2 regions of the Streptomyces sp. NPDC001714 genome follow, and region 1 is predicted to be linked to the other one. Evidence: riboswitches for the same ligand, from Rfam matches in the RefSeq annotation. Region 1 holds a riboswitch; the other holds the start of a gene.

Region 1 (6,996 bases):
CGGGCGGCGACCGGCCGGTGCGCCCCACCGTGACGGTGCTGCGCCCCGCCGACCCGGCGCTCAGACCGGACGACGAGCACGAGTCCGTGGTGCTGTCGGCGGTGCTGTCGGCCGAGGCCGGCTGGGAGCGGGACAGCACGGGCCGGGCCTGCACGGACTTCCTCCTCGAAGCCGCCGAGGCGGCCGTGCCGGGGCTGCGGGAGCGCCTGCTCTGGCACGAGACGCGGCTGCCGGAACAGGCCACGGACGGCACGGGGTTCGGGGGGATCTCCGCTCCCGCCCTGGCCGCGGGCGGGGGGCGCTTCCTGCACCCGGCCAACACCACCCGGCTGCCGGGGCTGTACCGCGTGGGCGGCTGGTCGCACCCCGGCGGCGGGCTTCCGCACGCGGGCATGTCGGGGGCGCTGGTGGCCGGACTGATCGTGGAGGGGCCGGAGTTCCGCGGCTCGCAGTGAGCCGGGCGCTGCCGGAAGGCTTCAGAAACGGTACTGCTCGTCGTACCCGTTGCCCTGGTGGCCCTGCTGCTGCCCCTGCCCGTCGCCCTGGTAGGGGTACTGCTGCTCCTGCGGGAGTTCGCCGCCGTAGGTCTCCTCGGCGCGCTGCTGCGGGACCCAGACCCCGCCCGCCGGGGTCTCACCGTAGCCGCCGGTGCCGTACTGGCCCTGGGCGTACCCCTGCTGGTCGTACTGCTGGGTCCCGTACGACGACTGGTCGTACCCGGCGCCGTAGGTCTGGTTGCCGATGTACGGGTCGGAGTAGTTGGCGTACTGCTGCTGGCCGCCGCTGGCGTCGTAGCCGTACTGCTGCTGGCCGTAGCCGGAGTAGTCGTAGGCGTAGTTCTGGTCGGTGCCCTGGGCGGCGTACGCCTGGTCCTGGCCGGCGGTCGCGTAGGCCGCCTGCTGGTCGCCGGTGGCGGCGTAGCCGGAGTCGCGGTAGACGCCGTAGGAGCCGGTGTCGTCGGGCATCGGCTGCGGCTCGTACACCGCGGTGGACTCGTTCGCGCCGGGCTCCATGGTGCGGGCCGCCGGGGTGAAGACGTCGTCGCGGTCGTACTCGTCACCGCCGTAGGACGGATTGCCGCCGTTCGCGGCGTAGCCGCCCTGCTGTTCGGCGTAGGCGGCGTCGGCCGCGTCCGGGTCGGTGGCCTCCAGACCCGGGTCCTCGTCCGGCTCGCCACGGCGGCGCTTGGTCAGGCCGGCGCCGTCACCGTCCGCACCGGGGCGCTTGACCGCCCAGCCGGCCTCGAAGCCACGGCGGAACGACAGCGTGACGTAGGTCTGGCCGACCGCGAAGGCGATCGCGCCCACACCGATGACGATCACGGACGGGATCAGGACACCGAAGACGACCCCGAGGAAGCCGACGAAGGCGAGCAGCCGCCAGCGCAGCCGCGCCTTGTACTGCAGCAGTACCTCGCCCAGCAACCACAGCGCGACGATGCCGAACGCTACGTAGAGGACCGTCCAGCCCATGTACGCCCCTCTCCCTGTAACCGCTACGCAGTGTGTCGTACTCCGGTGCGGCCGGTCTAGGCCCGCGGGGGATGGTGCAGGCCCAGGTTCTCGTAGATTTCCAGCGTCGCCGTGGAGTTGTTGAGCGTGATGAAGTGCAGTCCTGGCACTCCCTCGGCCAGCAGCCGTGCGCAGAACTCCGTGGCGTGTTCGATGCCAATGGAGCGTACCGCCGCCGGATCGTCTTTCGCTGTGAGGATCCGCTCTTTCAGGGCGTCCGGGAAGGCGGCGTTGCTGAGTTTGGGCAGCCGTTCCAGCATCTTCACACTGGTGACGGGCAGGATTTCCGGAATCACCGGAGTTTCGCAGCCGGCCGCGACGACCCGGTCGCGAAGGCGAAGGTAGGACTCGGGCTGGAAGAACATCTGCGTGATGGCGTAGTCGGCGCCCGCGCGGCACTTGTCGACGAAGTGCCGGACGTCGGTGTCCCAGTCGCTGGAGCGCGGGTGCATCTCCGGGAAGGCGGCGACGCCCACGCAGAAGTCGCCCGACTCCTTGATGAGACGGACGAGTTCGGCCGCGTAGGTCAGGCCTTCCGGATGCGCGACCCAGTCGCCCATCGGGTCGCCGGGCGGGTCGCCGCGCACCGCGAGCATGTTGCGGATCCCGGCGTCCGCGTACTGGCCGATGATGTTGCGCAGCTCGGCCAGCGAGTGGTCGACCGCGGTGAGGTGGGCGACCGGGGTGAGCGTGGTGTCGGCGACGATCTGCTGCGTCTCCCTGACCGTGCCGGCGCGGGTGGAACCGCCGGCGCCGTAGGTCACGGAGACGAAGTCGGGGGCGACCGCCTCGACCCGCCGGAGCGCGCTCCACAGGTTCCGCTCACCCTTCGGGGTCTTCGGCGCCGAGAACTCGAACGAGTACGTGGTCTTGCCGGAGGCGAGCATGTCGCGCACGGTGCGTGCGCGGTCAGTCCTGGTGGATGCGGTTCCGAGGGCCATACCCGCAGGTTAGTCAGGGGCGGACGGTCACCCAACCGAACTCGGGATATTTGCCGGAATTGCCCACCTCTTGTGGACCTCGCGTCCGGATACTGGACAAGTTTCCGGACCACCGCACCCCGCGCGTCACCGCGACCGCAGTCGCTTCGCGAACTCGGCCGCCGCCGTGCCCGGGTCGTCGGCCGCGGTGAGCGCGCGGACGACGACCACCCGGCGGGCGCCCGCGTCCAGCACCTGGTCGAGGTTGCCGAGGTCGATGCCGCCGATGGCGAACCAGGGGCGGTCGGTGCCCAGGGCGGCGGTGTACCGCACCAGGTCGAGCCCGGGAGCGGGCCTGCCGGGCTTGGTGGGGGTGGGCCAGCAGGGGCCGGTGCAGAAGTAGTCCACGCCGTCCTGCACGGCGGCCGCGGCCGCCTCGGACTCGGCGTGCGTGGAGCGGCCGATCAGGACGTCCGGGCCGAGGATCGCGCGGGCCGCCGGGACCGGCAGGTCGCCCTGGCCGAGGTGGAGCACGTCGGCACCGGCCGCGTGGGCCACGTCCGCGCGGTCGTTGACCGCGAGCAGCTTGCCGTGCCGGGCGCAGGCGTCGGCGAACACCGCGAGGTGCTCCAGCTCCTCGGCGGCCTCCATCCCCTTGTCGCGCAACTGCACGACGTCGACACCGCCCGCCAGGACCGCGTCCAGGAACTGGGCGAGGTCGCCCTGCTCCTTACGGGCGTCCGTGCACAGGTAGAGCCGGGCGTCGGCCAGCTGGGCGCGGGCGGTGTCGGTCATCGGTGTCCCCCGTTGTGTCGGTACTGGCTGCCTCAGACGGCGAGCGCCTGGGCGCGGCGCTTCACCTCCGTGCCGCGATTCTCGCTGAGCGCCTGCGCGGGGGTGCCGGGCAGGGTCGCGTCGGGAGTGAAGAGCCACTCCAGCATCTCTTCGTCCGTGAAGCCGTCGTCCCGCAGGAGCGTCAGGGTGCCGGACAGGCCCTTGACGACCTTGTCCCCGTCGATGAAGGCGGCGGGGACGTGCAGTGCCCTGTTCTCACCGCGGCGGACGGCGATGAGCTGGCCCTCCTTGACCAGCTGCCGCACGCGCGTCACCTCGACGTCCATCATCTCTGCGATGTCGGGGAGGGTGAGCCAGGAGGGGACGAGAGCATCGATCTTCGTGTCAATCTCGGTCACGGGATCCAGGGTAGGCGCTTCGCCGGGTGGGCCGCGATGGGTGGTGCCGGGTACGTGTCGGGGGTCGGGTGCGGGTGAGTGGGGGCTGGTCACGCAGTTCCTCCCCCCAGCCTTCGGCCGGGGGTGACCCCCAGCGCCCCTAAAGGGGCGCTGCAGTCGCGTTCTTCAAGGGGCGGCCGGGGTCTGCGAGGGCCTCGGGGTCCATTCGGGTACTCGCCTCGATCAGCCTGCGGCCCTGGGCCAGGTCGCGGGGGCGGCCTACCGCCAAGAGGGCGACCAGGCGGTCCGCGCGCAGCCAGCAGACGCTCCAGGAGGGGCCGGACGGGTCACCGCGCCAGACCAGGCGGTCGGCGGCGGCGTGGTGGCCGGCGTACTGGACGAAGCGGCCGAACTGTTCCGACCAGAAGTACGGGACCGGGTCGTAGACCGCGTCGGTCTCGCCGAGGATGTTGGCGGCGACCGTGCGCGGCCCCTGGAGGGCGTTGTCCCAGTGGTGGACCATGAGGCGCTCGCCGTAGCGGCCGGACGGGAACGAGGCGCAGTCGCCGACCGCGTAGACGTCGGGGACGGTGGTGCGCAGGCGGTCGTCGGCGAGCACCTCGCGGTGCGCGCCCAGCCCGATGCCGGAACCGGCCAGCCAGGCGGTGGCGGGGCGGGCGCCGATGCCGACCACGACGGCGCCCGCGGGCAGCCGCGAGCCGTCGTCGAGCACCACCACGCCGGGCTCGATGTGCACCACGCGCGCGTGGGTGCGCAGTTCGGTGCCGCTGTCCGCGTACCAGGCGGCCATCGGCGCGGCGACCTCGGCGGGGAGCGCTCCCGCGAGCGGGCGGTCCGCGGCCTCGACCACGGTGACCGCGCAGCCCGCCTCGCGGGCCGCGGTCGCGAACTCGGCGCCGATCCAGCCCGCGCCGACGACCACGATGTCGTGCTGCCGGGCGAGCACGGGCCGCAGCCGCTCGGCGTCGTCCAGGGTGCGCAGCAGATGGACGCCGGGCACGCCCTCGGTGCCGGGCAGCGTGATCGGCTCGGCGCCGGTGGCGAGGACCAGGACGTCGTACGGCACCGGTCCGGCCTCGGTGTCCAGCTCGTGGTCGGCGGTGCGCACGCCCAGCGCCTCGCGGCCGAGCGCCAGCTCGATGCCGAGCGCCTCGAAGTCGACCTCGAAGGCGGAGCCCTCCGACTTGCCGAGCAGCACGGCCTTGGAGAGCGGCGGCCGGTCGTACGGCTGGTGCGGTTCGGCGCCGATCAGCGTGACGGTTCCGGTGAACCCCTGCTCGCGCAGGGCGACGGCGGTCTGCACCCCGGCCATCCCCGCGCCCACGACGACCACGCGCCGCGTCTGTGACGTGCTCCGTCGCTGCGTCTGCTCGCTCACCTGATCACCATAGACAAGAACGATAGACAACTGACAGAGAGTCAGTCAGGGGGCGTGGCGAGTGACCTGTTCCACAGCACCGTCCACCACGCTGTCCACAGTGCCGTCCGAGGCCGTCTTACAAGGGCGGAGCTCCGCGGGCTAGGGTGGCGGGGAAGCACACGCGGGAGCCCGGACGCACCGGGCTGAGAGGGAGGCTGGCGGCCTCCGACCGTACGAACCTGATCCGGGTCATGCCGGCGAAGGGAGGGGCTGGACGCCCATGTCCTCACGTACGTCCGACGTCCTCGTCATCGGGGGCGGAATCATCGGCCTGGTCACGGCCTGGCGGGCGGCTCAGCGCGGGCTCGCCGTCGCCGTGGTCGACCCCGAGCCCGGCGGCGGGGCCGCGCAGGTCGCGGCCGGGATGCTGGCCGCGGTCACCGAACTGCACTACGGGGAGCAGACGCTGCTGGGGCTCAATCTGGCCTCCGCCCGCCGCTATCCCGCCTTCGCCGCCGAGCTCACCGAGCTGACCGGCCACGACCTCGGCTACCGGCGCTGCGGCACGCTCGCGGTCGCGCTGGACGCCGACGACCGCGCCCATCTGCGCGAGCTGCACGCCCTCCAGCAGCAGTCGGGCCTGGAGTCCGAGTGGCTGTCCGGGCGGGAGTGCCGACGCCTGGAGCCGATGCTCGCGCCGGGCGTGCGCGGCGGGCTGCGGGTCGACGGCGACCACCAGATCGACCCGCGCCGGCTGGCGGCCGCGCTGGTGGCCGCGTGCGAGCGGACCGGGGTGGTCCTCCACCGCGACTGGGCCGAGCGCCTGGAGGTGGTGCGGGGGCGGGCCGCCGGGGTCGTCACCCGTGCGGGCGCGGCCTGGGGCGCCGGGCAGGTGGTGCTCGCCGGCGGGAGCCTGAGCGGGCGGCTGGCGGGCGTGCCGGACGACGTGCTGCCGCCGGTGCGGCCGGTGAAGGGGCAGGTGCTGCGGCTGACCGTGCCCGCGCGGTACGCACCTTTCCTCAGCCGGACGGTACGGGCTGTGGTGCGCGGCGGGAACGTCTACCTGGTGCCCCGGGAGAACGGCGAGCTGGTCGTCGGCGCGACCAGCGAGGAGCTGGGCTGGGACACGACGGTCACCGCGGGCGGTGTGTACGAGCTGCTGCGCGACGCGCACGAGCTGGTCCCCGGCATCACCGAGCTGCCCCTGACCGAGACCCGGGCCGGCCTGCGCCCCGGCTCCCCCGACAACGCGCCGTTGCTCGGGCCGACCCGCCTCGACGGACTGCTGCTGGCCACCGGGCACTACCGCAACGGGGTGCTGCTCACGCCGGTCACCGGAGACGTGATGGCGGAGCTGCTGGCCGGCGGCGAGCTGCCGCAGGAGGCCCGTCCGTTCACGCCGAGGCGATTCGGCGACGTCCTCGTGGAGCAGAGCGCATGAACATCTCCGTCACCATCTCCGTCAACGGGGAGCGCCTGGAGATCGCCCCGGGCACCGCTCTCGACTCGCTGGTGCGGTCCCTCACGGCCGCGCCCTCCGGGGTGGCCGCGGCCGTCAACGAGACCGTCGTACCGCGCGGGCAGTGGGCGACGACCGGGCTCGCCGACGGTGACCGGGTGGAAGTCCTGACCGCCGTGCAGGGAGGCTGAGCGCCGTGGCCGACGATCCCTTCGTCCTGGGGGGTACGACGTTCTCCTCCCGGTTGATCATGGGTACCGGCGGTGCGCCCAGCCTGGAGGTGCTGGAGCGGGCCCTCGTCGCGTCCGGGACCGAGCTGACCACGGTCGCGATGCGGCGGGTGGACCCGGGGGTACGGGGCTCCGTGCTGTCGGTGCTCGATCGGCTCGGGATCCGGGTGCTGCCGAACACGGCCGGGTGCTACACCGCGGGCGAGGCGGTGCTGACGGCCCGGCTGGCGCGGGAGGCGCTGGGGACCTCGCTGATCAAGCTGGAGGTCATCGCCGACGAGCGGACCTTGCTCCCCGATCCGGTCGAGCTCCTTGACGCGGCG
Region 2 (6,996 bases), on a different contig from region 1:
TACGACCGTCCCGGCTTCAGCACCGACGACGGCGCCGCACCCGCCCCCCGCCCGAGCTTCACCAGCCCGGACTACACCAGCCCGGACTTCGGAGGCCCGGAACACCAGCCGGAATAACCCGGCTTGCGCCCCCTGGCCGGGGGCGCAGGCCGGACACCCGGCCTACGAGGCCGCACCGGGGAGCAGACGGGCGGCACGACCGCCGAACTCCTCCCACGCCGCCGGCATGGCGGCCCTGTCTTCATCCGTACGGACTTCTGCCCGTAGAGGGCGCCGCAGAGGCAGTCGGTGTCGGCTTCACGGTATCGGTCGCCGCTCTGACGAAGGCGCGCACCCGCTCCGTCGTGTTGCCCTCCGGCCACACCAGTCCCCGCTCGATCGGCGGAGTGTCGTGGAGGGGCACATAGGCGATATCGGGTCGCGGGTAGTACTGCCGGGAATGCTCTCCGACCGGGAGGACACCTCTGTCCATCGCGACCAGAGTGAGCATCTCGGAGAACGACCCGCCGGCCGGCCCCTTCGGAACGGGCCTGCCCGACGGCGTGCGGTCCGGTGTGCGGTCCCTCTTGAAGCCCGCGGAGGTCACGTCGGGGTACTGCACCACCGGGTACTGAGCCAGTACTTCGGCCGACACCGACCGCTCCCCGGCCAACGGATGCCCGGCGGCCACCGCGAGCACCCGCTCCTCCCTCAGCAGCACCGGTCCGCAGGCCATGCCGTCGAACGGGTAGGAGGCCAGGAGGATGTCGATCGAGCCGTCCAGCAGACTCGCCCGGGAGTTGGACAGCTGAACCTCCCGCACGTGGACACGGCAGTCGGGGTGGCGTTCGGTGAACAGGCCGACGGCTCTGAGCAGTGCCGGCGCCGTCCACTCGCCCAGGAAGGCCACCCGCAGTTCTCCAGTGACACCACGGCTGGCGTCGCCAGCTCTGCACAGTGCCTCCTCCATGGCGGTGACCAGGGGACGCAGGTCTTCGGCCAACTGCCGTCCGACCGGGGTGAGACGGACGGTACGGCTGTTGCGTTCGAACAGAGCGCCACCGACACGGCGTTCCAGTTTCTTGATCACCTGGCTGACCCGCCCGGTCGTGATCTGCAACCGCTCGGCGGTCCGCCCGAAGTGCAGTTCTTCGGCAAGCGTCAGGAAGATCTCGGTCTCCAGCCGCTCCAGCATGACGCCCCCTTGGCGTTGAGCGTGGCTCAACGGTCGTGTTCCGATCATGGCTTGATGGCATCCACCCCGCGGTCGATCGTTGAAGGCGTCCCCCCATCACCCGCGACACCCGGTCCGACTCCGAGGAAGCCCCGTGAACACCCCTGCCATGCCCAGTTCCCCGACACCGCGACGGCGTTCCGGAGACAAGGTGCCTCCCGTGCGCGTAAAGGCATTCGACCACCTGGTCCTCAATGTCGAAGACGTCGAACGGTCGCTGGACTTCTACGCCGGAGTCCTCGGTCTGACACCGGTCCGTCTCGCGGAGTGGCGGGCCGGCACGGTCCCCTTCCCCTCGGTGAGGGTCACGCCCGAGACCGTCATCGATCTGGTCGTCCGCCCCCGGGGCGAATCCAATGTCGACCACATCTGTCTCACCGTGGAACCGGTGGACTGGGACGGGATCATCCGCTCAGGCGCGTTCGCCGTCGTCGAGGGACCCGTGGAGCGCTTCGGCGCCCGGGGCACTGCCACGTCGGTCTACGTCCAGGACCCGGACGGCAACACGGTGGAACTGCGCTGGTACCCGCAGGACCTCGCAGGGTGAGCGAGCCGAGGGTGCCGGTCCAGGTACTCGACGCCCCGGACCGGCACCCTGCGGAAGGGCTCAGTCCGCCATCGGCAGGTACACCCGGTTCCCGCTCGCCGCGAACTCCTTCGACTTCTGCAGCATCCCCTCAGCGATCTCCTCCGCAGACGCCCCTTCGGCCGCCCCACCGCCGAACCGCTCCGAGATGCTCTGGCTGATCTTCATCGAGCAGAACTTCGGCCCGCACATCGAGCAGAAGTGGGCCGTCTTCGCCGGCTCCGCCGGAAGCGTCTCGTCGTGGAACTCGCGGGCCGTGTCCGGGTCCAGGGCGAGGTTGAACTGGTCCTCCCACCGGAACTCGAAGCGGGCGTCGGACAGCGCGTCGTCCCACTCCTGCGCACCCGGGTGGCCCTTGGCGAGGTCGGCCGCATGGGCTGCGATCTTGTAGGTGATGACGCCGGTCTTGACGTCGTCCCGGTTGGGCAGGCCCAGGTGCTCCTTGGGCGTGACGTAGCAGAGCATCGCCGTGCCCCACCAGGCGATCATCGCGGCGCCGATGCCGGAGGTGATGTGGTCGTACGCCGGTGCGACGTCGGTGGTCAGCGGGCCGAGCGTATAGAACGGAGCTTCATCGCAGATCTCCTGCTGAAGGTCGATGTTCTCCTTGATCTTGTGCATCGGGACGTGGCCCGGGCCTTCGATCATGGTCTGTACATCAAAACGCCTGGCGATCCGGTTGAGTTCCCCGAGCGTGCGCAGTTCCGCGAACTGGGCCTCGTCGTTGGCGTCCGCGATGGAGCCGGGGCGCAGGCCGTCGCCCAGCGAGTACGTGACGTCGTAGGCGGCGAGGATCTCGCAGAGTTCCTCGAAGTTCTCGTACAGGAACGACTCCTTGTGGTGCGCGAGGCACCAGGCCGCCATGATCGAGCCGCCGCGCGAGACGATGCCGGTCTTGCGGTTGGCGGTGAGCGGCACGTACGGCAGGCGCACGCCCGCGTGGACGGTCATGTAGTCCACGCCCTGCTCGGCCTGTTCGACGACCGTGTCCTTGTAGATCTCCCAGGTCAGCTCCTCGGCCCTGCCGTCGACCTTCTCCAGGGCCTGGTAGAGCGGCACCGTGCCGATGGGGACGGGGGAGTTGCGCAGCACCCATTCGCGGGTGGTGTGGATGTTGCGGCCGGTGGAGAGGTCCATGACCGTGTCGGCACCCCAGCGGGTCGCCCAGGTCATCTTCTCGACCTCCTCCTCGATGGAGGAGGTGACCGCGGAGTTGCCGATGTTGGCGTTGACCTTCACCAGGAACCGCTTGCCGATGATCATCGGCTCGATCTCCGGGTGGTTGACGTTGGCGGGCAGCACGGCCCTGCCCGCCGCGATCTCCTCACGGACCACCTCGGGAGAAACGTTCTCGCGGATGGCCACGTACTCCATCTCCGGGGTGATCTCGCCCCGGCGGGCATACGCGAGCTGGGTCACCGCCTCGCCTTCCCGGCTGCGGCGCGGCTGGCGCGGGCGGCCCGGGAAGACCGCGTCCAGGTTGCGCAGGCCACCGCGCGGCGACGTGTGCTTGATCCCGTCGTCCTCGGGACGGACGGGCCGGCCCGCGTACTCCTCGGTGTCGCCGCGGGCGACGATCCAGTTCTCCCGCAGCGGCGGCAGGCCCCTGCGGACGTCGGTCTCGACGAGCGGATCGGTGTACGGGCCCGAGGTGTCGTAGAGCGTGACCGACTGCCCGTTGGTGAGATGCACCTGACGGACCGGCACCCGCAGGTCGGGGCGGGAGCCCGCGACATACCCCTTGTGCCAGCCGATGGACTTCCCGGCCCCCGACGACGATTCGCCCGCAATGGGCTGTTCGTCCTGGCTGAAGGCAGGCGTGCGTGCGTCCTTGTTGGTCATGAGACCTACTCCCTACGCCGGCATTACCCGGTAACAGGTTCGGCGGTCGACGCAGCGGCTTCCGTCGGGCGGCGTTTCCTGTGAAACAGCACTCGTTCCACGTGAAACATCGCGAATACGGAGGTCAGCGCCCTCTCAGCCCGGTGCTCCGAGCTCCCGCGTGTGCAAAGGTGCCTCCACGCTAGCGTCAATTCGGGCGCGGTGAACAGAGGGCCTCTCCCGTTCTTGCGATGATCGGGCGGTGACCTCGACGCAGCAGCACCCCTATCCGCCCCCCGACCCACGGCGCGGCAACGGCGCCACGCAGGGCGGCGAATCCGGCCACGGGGGCCATGGTGCCGGTGACGGACACATCCACAGGCAGGGCGAGCAGTACGACCACGGGCAGGCCCTCAGCCACGCCCACCATCACGACGACAGCCATGCCCACGGCCACGGCCAGGCCCATGGCGAATCGCCCCACGGCCAGGCCCATGGCGAATCGCCCCACGGCCAGGCTCAGGGCCGTTCGCCCCGCCCGGGCCAGGACAGCTCCCGGCCCGGCGGCGGGCACGGCCACTCGCACGGACACAGCCACAGCCACGGCCCGGCCGCGCCCGTCTCCAAGCATCTGCGCAAGGTCATCGCGGCGATCCTCATCCCCTTCACCGCCGCGGTGGTGGTCGGCCTGGTGGTGCTGTGGCCCGGTGGCGCCCCGCCGCACGAGCGCACCGGCGTCGGCTTCGACCGCCAGACGCAGGCGGCGACGGTCACCAAGGTCGTCTCGGTCAGCTGCAAGTCGGTCAACGCCTCCGGGGGCGGCTTGACCGCCGACACCTCCACCGCCGACGGCACTTCCTCGAAGGAGGAGGACGGCACCTGCAAGAAGGCCACGGTCCGGGTCGACACCGGCAAGGACAAGGGCCGTACCTTCACCGAGATCGTGCAGCCCGACCAGTCCCGGCAGTTGCACGAGGGCGAGCAGGTCGTGGCCGCGTACGAGCCTTCCGCTCCCAAGGACCTGCAGTACTCGGTCACCGACGTGAACCGGAAGTTCCCGATGGCCCTGCTGGCCGGGATCTTCGCACTCGCCGTCGTGGTGGTGGGCCGGCTGCGCGGTGTGATGGCGCTGGTCGCGCTGGCCGTCAGCTTCCTGCTGCTGACCCTGTTCATCCTGCCGGGGATCCTGCAGGGCTCGAATCCGCTGCTGATGGCGGTGGTCGGGTCGAGCGCCATCATGCTGATCGCCCTGTACATCTGCCACGGGCTGTCGGCCCGGACCTCGGTGGCCGTGCTCGGCACGCTGGTCTCACTGTGTCTGATCGGCCTGCTCGGCTCGGAGTTCATCGACTGGGCCGCGCTCACCGGCAACACCGACGACAGCACCGGCCTGATCCACGGCCTGTACCCGTCGATCGACATGAGCGGTCTGCTGCTGGCCGGCGTCATCATCGGTTCGCTGGGTGTCCTGGACGACGTGACCGTGACCCAGACCTCGGCCGTCTGGGAGCTGCACGAGGCCAACCCCACGATGGGCTGGCGCGGGCTGTACCGGGCCGGCATCCGCATCGGCCGCGACCACATCGCCTCCGTCGTCAACACCCTCGTGCTGGCCTACGCGGGCGCCGCGCTGCCCCTGCTGCTGCTCTTCTCCATCGCGCAGAGCAGTGTGGCCACGGTGGCCAACAGCGAGCTGGTGGCCGAGGAGATCGTGCGCACCCTGGTCGGCTCGATCGGCCTGGTCGCCTCGGTGCCGGTCACCACGCTGCTCGCGGCCCTGGTGGTTTCGGCCGACCGGCCGGGCACCGGGACGGCCGTGTCCGTGGAGGCCGCGCCGGCCATGGCTGCCGCGGCCCGCGGCGGACGGGGGCGGCGCCGGAAGCGGTGAGGCGCGGTGGACGGCCCGGAAGGAGGCCGTCCACGAGGCTGGGCGGGGACGGTGCGGAGAAGGGTCCCGGCAAGAGCCGCCCGAGGACGCGCAGAAGCGTTCCTGCGTGTCCTCACACGGCTCGGACGAGCGGCGCGCGCCCCGTGCCGTAACGCTTCAGCCGGCGCTCTGTTCCTCGGCCAGGATGCGGTCCAGGGCCTCGTCGAGGTGGGCGTCGAAATCGGCGAGCGAACCCTCCTGGCCGAGCGGCACCAGCTTGTCGGTACGGTCGAGGAAGGCCACCAGCGGGGGCGCGGAGGACCGGAACACCGCCTGGTCCCCGCCGACCTGAAGCCGGATCAGCACCTCCCCCAGCACCTCGGAATCGGCGGGCGCGATGTGCACATCGCCCTCCCCGCACGGCCGCCCCACCCCGTCGATCAGCAGCTCCCGGCCGAAGGCCCAGGTCACCGGTGCGTCCCCGGGCAGGTGAAAGGTGAGGCGGACGGCATAGGGATCACAGGTCTCGTAGCGCAACTCCACGGGAATGCGGAAGGAGAGCTCCTCCGAGACGAGAAAGCTCATCATGACTTCTGCTTGTACGGACTCGCGCATTGCCTACCCCGTCATATGACACCGACTGGCCGGGTTTTATCCCTTTGATGGTGGTCAAATCTTGCTGAACGTACACGAGAGATCACAAGGAGTGAGTTTTCAGATACTGATAGCGATGGCCAGGGACCCCAGATGCCGGCCCACTTCGGTCTGCAGCTGCCGGACCGCCGGCAGCAGCCGTTCGGCCTGGTGGAGGGGGAGGGAGATGGCGATCGTGGCGGCCGTGGTGCCTACGGTGAGGGGGATCGCCGCACATACCGTCCCGAGCGCGTACTCCTGGCGCTCCACCACCGGCTCCATCCGCCGCGTCCGCTCCAGCCGTCGCAGCAGCATCTGGTCGTCACGGACCGTGTACGGGGTGAGGGGCCGCACAGGATGGCGGCCGAGATGGTCACGGCGGACGTCCTCGTCCAGCTGGGAGAGAAGACACTGGCCTACGGCGTGCGCATGCCCCGTCTCGCGGAAGCCGGCCCACTCCTCGACCGCCGGGGCGGCCGGGGAGTCGGAGACGCTCATGACCTCGATCTCGCCGTCCCGGTACATGGCGTAATACACCGGGACACCGATCGAGTCCCGCCAGTGGGTGAGGGTGTCGACGACCGCGCTGCGACGTTTCTGCTCCGCTCCGCTGCTGCTCAGCCGCTCCGCCGCCTCACCGAGGAAGAACAGCCCCTTGTCGCGGCGCAGGTAACCCTCGTGGACCAGGGTGCGCAGCAGGTGGTAGGCGGTGGGCAGCGCGAGGCCGGTCTCGCGGGCCAGTTGTTTCGCGGGTGCGCCGTGGTCGTGTCCGGCGACGCACTCCAGCAGGCGCATCGCGCGCTGCACGGAGCCGATGAGGGTGGCCGAATGCGGCTGGGCGGGGACGGCCGGGGAGGCCGGCCGCTGCACGGGGGG

Evidence for each region. A riboswitch is a leader RNA that binds a small molecule or an ion and turns the genes downstream of it on or off. The one in region 1 is predicted to bind thiamine pyrophosphate.
Region 2: linked by a shared signal. The riboswitch ahead of thiC (phosphomethylpyrimidine synthase ThiC) and the one ahead of thiO (glycine oxidase ThiO) in region 1 are both predicted to bind thiamine pyrophosphate.

Annotation. Positions count from the first base shown of each region.
Region 1 is NZ_JBIAUL010000006.1:133,819-140,814, reverse strand. Features, by position in the region: gene ACFY0P_RS17480 (phytoene desaturase family protein) at 1-455, shown strand, start outside; gene ACFY0P_RS17475 (hypothetical protein) at 477-1,472, opposite strand; gene metF (methylenetetrahydrofolate reductase [NAD(P)H]) at 1,529-2,452, opposite strand; gene thiE (thiamine phosphate synthase) at 2,579-3,226, opposite strand; gene ACFY0P_RS17460 (Rv2175c family DNA-binding protein) at 3,259-3,624, opposite strand; gene ACFY0P_RS17455 (NAD(P)/FAD-dependent oxidoreductase) at 3,764-5,002, opposite strand; TPP riboswitch at 5,156-5,267, shown strand; gene thiO (glycine oxidase ThiO) at 5,265-6,425, shown strand; gene thiS (sulfur carrier protein ThiS) at 6,422-6,634, shown strand; gene ACFY0P_RS17440 (thiazole synthase) at 6,640-6,996, shown strand, end outside.
Region 2 is NZ_JBIAUL010000003.1:410,551-417,546, reverse strand. Features, by position in the region: gene ACFY0P_RS10655 (hypothetical protein) at 1-117, shown strand, start outside; gene ACFY0P_RS10650 (LysR family transcriptional regulator) at 242-1,174, opposite strand; gene ACFY0P_RS10645 (VOC family protein) at 1,374-1,760, shown strand; gene thiC (phosphomethylpyrimidine synthase ThiC) at 1,821-3,641, opposite strand; TPP riboswitch at 3,634-3,811, opposite strand; gene ACFY0P_RS10635 (YibE/F family protein) at 3,883-5,508, shown strand; gene ACFY0P_RS10630 (SsgA family sporulation/cell division regulator) at 5,665-6,102, opposite strand; gene ACFY0P_RS10625 (IclR family transcriptional regulator) at 6,202-6,996, opposite strand, start outside.